Linked DNA regions of Salinivibrio kushneri. The protein of the gene in region 2 interacts with the protein of the main gene of each other region in a pairwise test. Links are inferred from orthologs where the notes say so. Each region holds a gene or a part of one and is shown on either strand. Other genes may lie near its edges. The genes, in order: N8M53_RS06550 and htpG.

What was found.
Region 1: the proteins of htpG (region 2) and N8M53_RS06550 interact in binary tests that used the Escherichia coli proteins (3 or more experiments, as listed by UniProt). The link is inferred for Salinivibrio kushneri from one-to-one orthologs.

The regions. Positions count from the first base shown.
Region 1 is NZ_CP114588.1:1,373,611-1,376,678, forward strand. The notes cover bases 1-2,740. They hold N8M53_RS06550 (cell division protein ZapC), read right to left. Parts: upstream 1,778-2,740; coding sequence 1,223-1,777; downstream 1-1,222. Other genes in these bases: rlmKL (bifunctional 23S rRNA (guanine(2069)-N(7))-methyltransferase RlmK/23S rRNA (guanine(2445)-N(2))-methyltransferase RlmL), read right to left, coding at 1-575; pyrD (quinone-dependent dihydroorotate dehydrogenase), read right to left, coding at 1,917-2,740. In the rest of the region: more of pyrD, read right to left, coding at 2,741-2,930; N8M53_RS06560 (NAD-glutamate dehydrogenase), read right to left, coding at 2,996-3,068. UniProt on the Escherichia coli protein: Contributes to the efficiency of the cell division process by stabilizing the polymeric form of the cell division protein FtsZ. Acts by promoting interactions between FtsZ protofilaments and suppressing the GTPase activity of FtsZ.
Region 2 is NZ_CP114588.1:909,972-913,229, reverse strand. What follows is about bases 48-2,977. They hold htpG (molecular chaperone HtpG), read right to left. Parts: upstream 2,496-2,977; coding sequence 600-2,495; downstream 48-599. Other genes in these bases: recR (recombination mediator RecR), read right to left, coding at 2,767-2,977; adk (adenylate kinase), read right to left, coding at 48-442. Also shown: more of adk, read right to left, coding at 1-47; more of recR, read right to left, coding at 2,978-3,258. UniProt on the Escherichia coli protein: Molecular chaperone. Has ATPase activity.

The DNA.
Region 1 (3,068 bases), 460 kb from region 2 along the record:
GGCTGCTCCGCCTTCCAGCCACTCCTTGCGACCAAGGCTGCAGCATGGGTTTCTCGTAAAGGCGCAGCACCTGCTTGAGTGCGATAGCCGCGCTGATGTAGGCCGCTTCCAACCATATCGATACCGAGCAAACCTTGGTCTTTGGATAATCGCATATGAATACGTAAATCAGGCTGCTCGCGGTCAACGCTTGGGCGGGGCAAATTCGACTTTTCAAACTTGTCTACTATCGCGTCTTTAACTTTCAGCGCCCCGTACTGGCTGTTGCGAATCTCGCGATTAGTACCATTAAAGTCCACCGCAATCCGCTGACTGGAGTGAAAATAATCTGGCCAGTTAATCGCCGTCGCACCGAGGTAGAGATCCATATCATCGCGCACCGCGAATTCGCCCAGCACCAAAACAAACCGTGACGCAATCCGGCTCCATAAACAGCATTGATACAGTGTTGAATCGTCGGCTTTAAATTTAACCCCTGCATGAACTTGCTTGAGGCTAGATACGCCAAGTTGTTCAAGCTCTTGAGCTAGCATGTGCTCGAGACCTCGAGCGGTTATTGCGAGATAGTGTTTCATTCAGTCTCTACACCCTTTGGGCGTCGTTATCATCATGGCGGCGATTATACATCAATCTTACGCCTGTCGTTGACCCAAGCGGCGACAATCTCCATTGAATGATGAATAAATCGCCGTATTTTTGTTTCCAATGAGAAACAGATGCTAGAGGGTGACTGTTTCTGAAAGGAATCAATTACCCTGGCACGCTCCCTTTGTCTGTTTCCTCCTGGAAACCGCCTTGCTTTCTCACTCACCTCCTCTGGTTAAATGTACCTTTAACCTACGAGTGTAAGCATTCACTGCTATTACTATACTGATTATTTCTGACTCTAGAAAAATGAAAACGGCTTTTCTTTCCCTTTAAGAACGAACAAAAATCCACGAAAACTGGACTATACCAGACAGGTTTTTCGCAAGTGCCCTGACGGATAAAACGGGAAAAAACTCGTCAATTATTGTTGTTATTAGGGCGAGAACACCCTTAAATCAATGAAAAAACGCTCAGGTACATGCACACTTTTCGCTCATAAAATGAACTGACATCACATTTTTTATGCACGCCTGTTTGGTATAAGAAACGTTAAGATACAGCCACACCGTGGCCGTCTATACACGAAACAAGGAAAGTGAGGGAAGAAAGGAGGCGTGGGCTGGGTGAAAACCACTCAGCCCACTAACGCAAAGCGACCTTTTTGGCTATTTGTTTGAGGTATTGGTTGCGATAGCCGGTCGTTCATTACTTTAATCGCACCACAAAACGCCATTTTTTTATTCGCGCTCAGTTCAAAGTCAGCTTCGCGCGCGAGCATGCAGAGCGAGGCAGAACCGGCGTTCTCTATGATAATAAACGGCGCCCTATCCCCTGTTTGACTGGTGAGCTCGACGATTTGCCCCCACTCAGGGGTGGCAATAGTGTCTTGTTGTGGCTCGAAAAACCAGCTTTTAGGTAAGACAGGCTTGTGGAAGCGATAGGCTGCCACTGCGTTCAAAGCGAGTTCGGCCTGACGAGGGCCGGAAAGTGAAAGATTTGACAGAGGCTCTGTCAAACGCTGAAAGAGTGATGCATCCTCAACAGAAAATGGGGATGATGAGAACGCATCGGGGATGAGGTGTTTGGCACTGATCGCCACACGAAAGACCATGTCATCGCCTAAATCTAGCATTAGCGAATTCGATGTATTATCGAAATACCATCTCCATGCATTGTTAGGTTTTAACATACTTCAGCTCCCGCGATGACTCACTAACTGGGTGTCTGGCGATAACAACACTGCCATTGCCTGAAGTGTAATGGGCTGAAGCGAAAAAAAAAGGGGAAGAAAACGCCCCCTTTTATACCTTAAGACTTTATTTCTTAGCCTAAATATGACGCACGATTTGTTTGATGAGCCCAGGGCCTTGGTAAATTAACCCAGAGTAGACTTGCACCAGGTCTGCACCCGCTTCGAGTTTTTCACGCGCCGCGGTGACTGAGTCAATCCCTCCGACACCTATGATGGGCATCGCACCATCAAGTGCACGATGCAGCTGACGAATAACCTCGGTACTTTTAAGTTGCACAGGACGGCCACTTAGCCCACCCGCTTCACGATAATGTGGCATACCATCTACCAACGAGCGCTCAAGCGTGGTGTTGGTCGCAATCACACCATCGATCTGATGACGAATCAGTGCTTGCGCCACTTGTTGAATTTCTTCTTCACTCAAGTCTGGGGCAATCTTAACCGTTAAAGGCACGTATTTATCGTGGACGTCTGCCAATTGTGCCTGTTCCGCTTTTAGTGTGCTAAGGAGTTCATCGAACATCTCGCCATATTGTAACGTGCGTAATCCTGGCGTATTAGGCGACGAAATGTTTACGGCAATATAGTCAGCATGTGGATACACTTTTCGCATGCAGGCGACATAATCATCGGTGCCCTGTTCGATGGGGGTATCCTTGTTCTTACCAATGTTAATACCCAATATACCATTGAAGTTTTTCGCACGTTTAACGTTGTCCACCAATGCATCAACGCCGTGGTTATTGAAGCCCATTCGGTTAATGATCCCTTCCGCCGCTTTGATGCGAAAAAGCCGCGGTTTATCGTTGCCCGGTTGCGGGCGCGGCGTCACCGTCCCTACTTCTACAAACCCAAAGCCCATCGCGCCAAAGGCTTCTATGCACTCGCCGTTTTTATCTAACCCTGCCGCTAAGCCAACGGGATTATTAAAGTTGAGTCCCATCACAGTGACTGGGCGAGGAGGAAGATGCTGGGAATACAAAAAGCGAAGCGGGGTGTGATGAAATCGAGAAAGGGTGTTAATGGTTAGATCGTGTGCTTTTTCTGGATCTAACTGAAAGATAGCCGGTCTGGCGAGGCGGTAAAGCATTATCCCTCCTAATAAAAAAGCCCCGTATAAACGGGGCTAGATTATTGCGTTATTGGCGCTTTAATTCAATTCAAATTTAACAGCGACAACTCACGCAAGGCGACGGAGAACTTGGCAAACTCATGCACGGAGCCTACT
Region 2 (3,258 bases):
CATCGTCTTTTCCTTCCACTTTCGGTGGGTTGTAAACAACGTGATAAGTACGGCCTGAAGCAAGGTGAGCACGGCGACCACTCATACGCTCAACAATTACGTCATCCGGAACGTCGAATTCGAGTACGTAATCGATCGCAACACCGATCTCTTTCAGTCCATCAGCTTGAGGAATGGTGCGTGGGAACCCATCTAGCAAGAAGCCGTTGGCACAATCATCTTGCGAGATACGCTCTTTAACCAAGCCAAGAATGATGTCATCAGACACCAATTCGCCAGCATCAATAACCGCTTTGGCTTGTTTGCCAAGCTCAGTGCCCGCTTTAATCGCGGCGCGCAACATGTCACCCGTAGAAATCTGCGGAATCCCGTATTTTTCCATGATGAACTGCGCTTGCGTCCCTTTACCCGCGCCCGGTGCACCCAACAGAATGATGCGCATAGTGATCCCCTTTATGATTATTTAGGTTTCGTTAAACTGCGTCTATATTCGCAAAGACACGAAACATACACGCTTAACTAAACGCTATCAAGCCCGGCAATCCGGCCGGGCTTGTTCGATAGTCATTCAGTATGTGGTCTCGACAATCGCCTGTCGATTATACCTTAGTCAGAAGCTGGTTGACCGAGGCCAAGAAGTCTGACGGATCGTCCATACTGCCTTTCTCTGCCAGCATCGCTTGACCGAGCAGCATTTCTACCCAGGTACCGAATTTCTGCTCATCGCTTTCATCTGCCATGCGCTTAACCAGAGCGTGCTCTGGGTTCAGTTCAAAGATGTACTTCACATCAGGCGCTTGCTGGCCAGCGGCTTCTAAAAGCTTCGCCATTTGCGTGCCCATTTCAAACTGATCGGTCACCACCACCGCCGGCGTGCCAGAGAGTTTAAAGGTGGTACGTACATCTTTAACGCGATCGCCCAAGTGCGATTTTACTCGCTCAATCACAGACTCAAAGGCTTTTTCGGTTTCTTCACGCTCTGCTTTTGCCTCTTCATCGTCGAATTGGCTCAGGTCGAGATCCGCCTTGGTGATTGCCTGGAACTGCTTGCCATCAAACTCGGTCAGGTAGCTCATCAACCACTCATCAATGCGGTCATACATCAAGATAACTTCGATGCCTTTGGCTTTAAACTGCTCCAAGTGCGGGCTGTGTTTCGCCGCATTATAGCTATCCGCGGTGATGTAGTAGATTTTGTCTTGCTCTTCTTTCATGCGCGACACGTAGTCGGCCAAGGAGACGGTTTGTTCAGCGCTGTCTTCATGCGTTGATGCAAAGCGCAGCAAGCCAGCAATTTTTTCTTTATTGCTGAAATCTTCCGCCGGCCCTTCTTTCATCACCAAGCCAAATTCACGCCAAAACGTCTGATACTTCTCCGCATCGTTTTTAGCCAGCTTTTCTAACATCGACAGCACACGCTTGGTGCACGCACCGCGCAGTGACTGCGTGATCTTGTTGTCTTGCAGAATTTCACGCGAAACGTTAAGCGGTAAATCGTTAGAGTCAATCAAACCACGGACAAAGCGCAAGTAGCTTGGCATGAACTGTGACGCATCATCCATGATAAAGACGCGTTGTACATAGAGTTTCAGCCCATGTTTGTGCTCGCGGTTGTAAAGATCCCAAGGGGCTTTTGACGGGATATACAGCAAGCTGGTGTAGTCGTTTTTACCCTCTACACGGTTGTGGCTCCACGTCAGCGGTTCGGCAAAGTCATGCGACACATGCTTATAGAACTCTTTGTATTCGTCTGCCGAGATATCGGACTTAGCGCGAGTCCAAAGCGCTTGCGCTTTGTTGACTTGCTCCCACTTACCTTCGCCCGTCTCATTACCTTCCTCGTCTTTCTCTTGCGTCCACATTTCTACCGGAATACCGATATGGTCGGAGTATTTACCGATCACCTCACGTAGGCGCCAATCATTGAGGAACTCTTTCTCGTCGTCTTTAAGGTGCAGCGTAATCTCAGTGCCACGGTCAGATTTGCTGATAGGCTCTAGGGTATACTCACCTTCACCGGTTGACTCCCACTGCACTGCCTCGTTGGCAGCAAGACCCGCCGCACGAGTGCGTACAGTTACCTTGTCAGCCACAATAAAGGCAGAGTAAAAGCCGACCCCGAACTGACCAATCAGGTTCGAGTCTTTGCTTTGATCTTCGTTAAGCTGTTTAAGAAACTCTTCTGTGCCCGATTTGGCAATGGTACCGAGGTTGGCGATGACATCATCACGGCTCATACCAATACCATTGTCTGAGACAGTCAACGTACCGGCGTCACTATCAAAGGAAAGGCGAACGCGCAGGTCACCGTCATTTTCATAAAGCTCAGGGGCGGACAACGCTTTAAAACGCAGCTTATCAGCGGCATCTGACGCGTTTGACACTAGCTCTCGCAGGAAAATCTCTTTGTTTGAGTAGAGAGAGTGGATCATCAACTGCAGTAACTTGGACGTATCTGAACCAAACTGATGTTTTTCTGGGGTTTTCACGCTCATGTCAATCTACCTAACACTATGAGGATTAATGGCGACGTGGGCTCGATGCCCACGTTACAATGAATTCGTATTCAGTTCTTTTGGATATAGGGATCCTGTTACACGCTTTCAAGGCCTAGGTGGTCAAATAAAAGCCAGTTAGTATTAAAGCGATAGGCAATAGAAAAAGAAAAGCCTAACCAGAGGCTAGGCTTTTGAGGGTCAATCACGCTGTTGGCGCTGTATCGCCGAGTAAGGAGGTTCACCCACCGTTGAGGGCTCGTCAAACAATTTAGCGATACTTTAACTGCTGGCGGCCGATAATTGAGTGAGACAGCGTGGTGCCATCGACCAGTTCAAGCTCGCCTCCCATTGGCACGCCATGCGCAATTCGGCTGGCACCCACTTGGTGCTCTTGGCAAAGTTCAGCGATGTATTGCGCCGTGGCCTCGCCTTCCACCGTCGGGTTAGTCGCTAAGATAAGCTCTTGAATCGGTTCGTGTTGCAAACGCTTTTCCAACACATCAAGGCCAATGTCTGCCGGGCCAATGCCATCAAGGGGGGACAAATGCCCCATCAAGACAAAGTACCGCCCAGAGTACTGGCCGGTAGCCTCGACGGCCGCAATATCTGCTGGGCTTTCAACTACACAAATCAACCCGGTTTCTTGGCGTTTCGGGTTATCGCAAATCGCGCACACGTCTTGCTCGGTAAAGGTTCGACATTGGCTGCAGTGGCCAATGTCTGTCATTGCCGTGCTCAACGCTTGCGCGAGAGCCAGTCC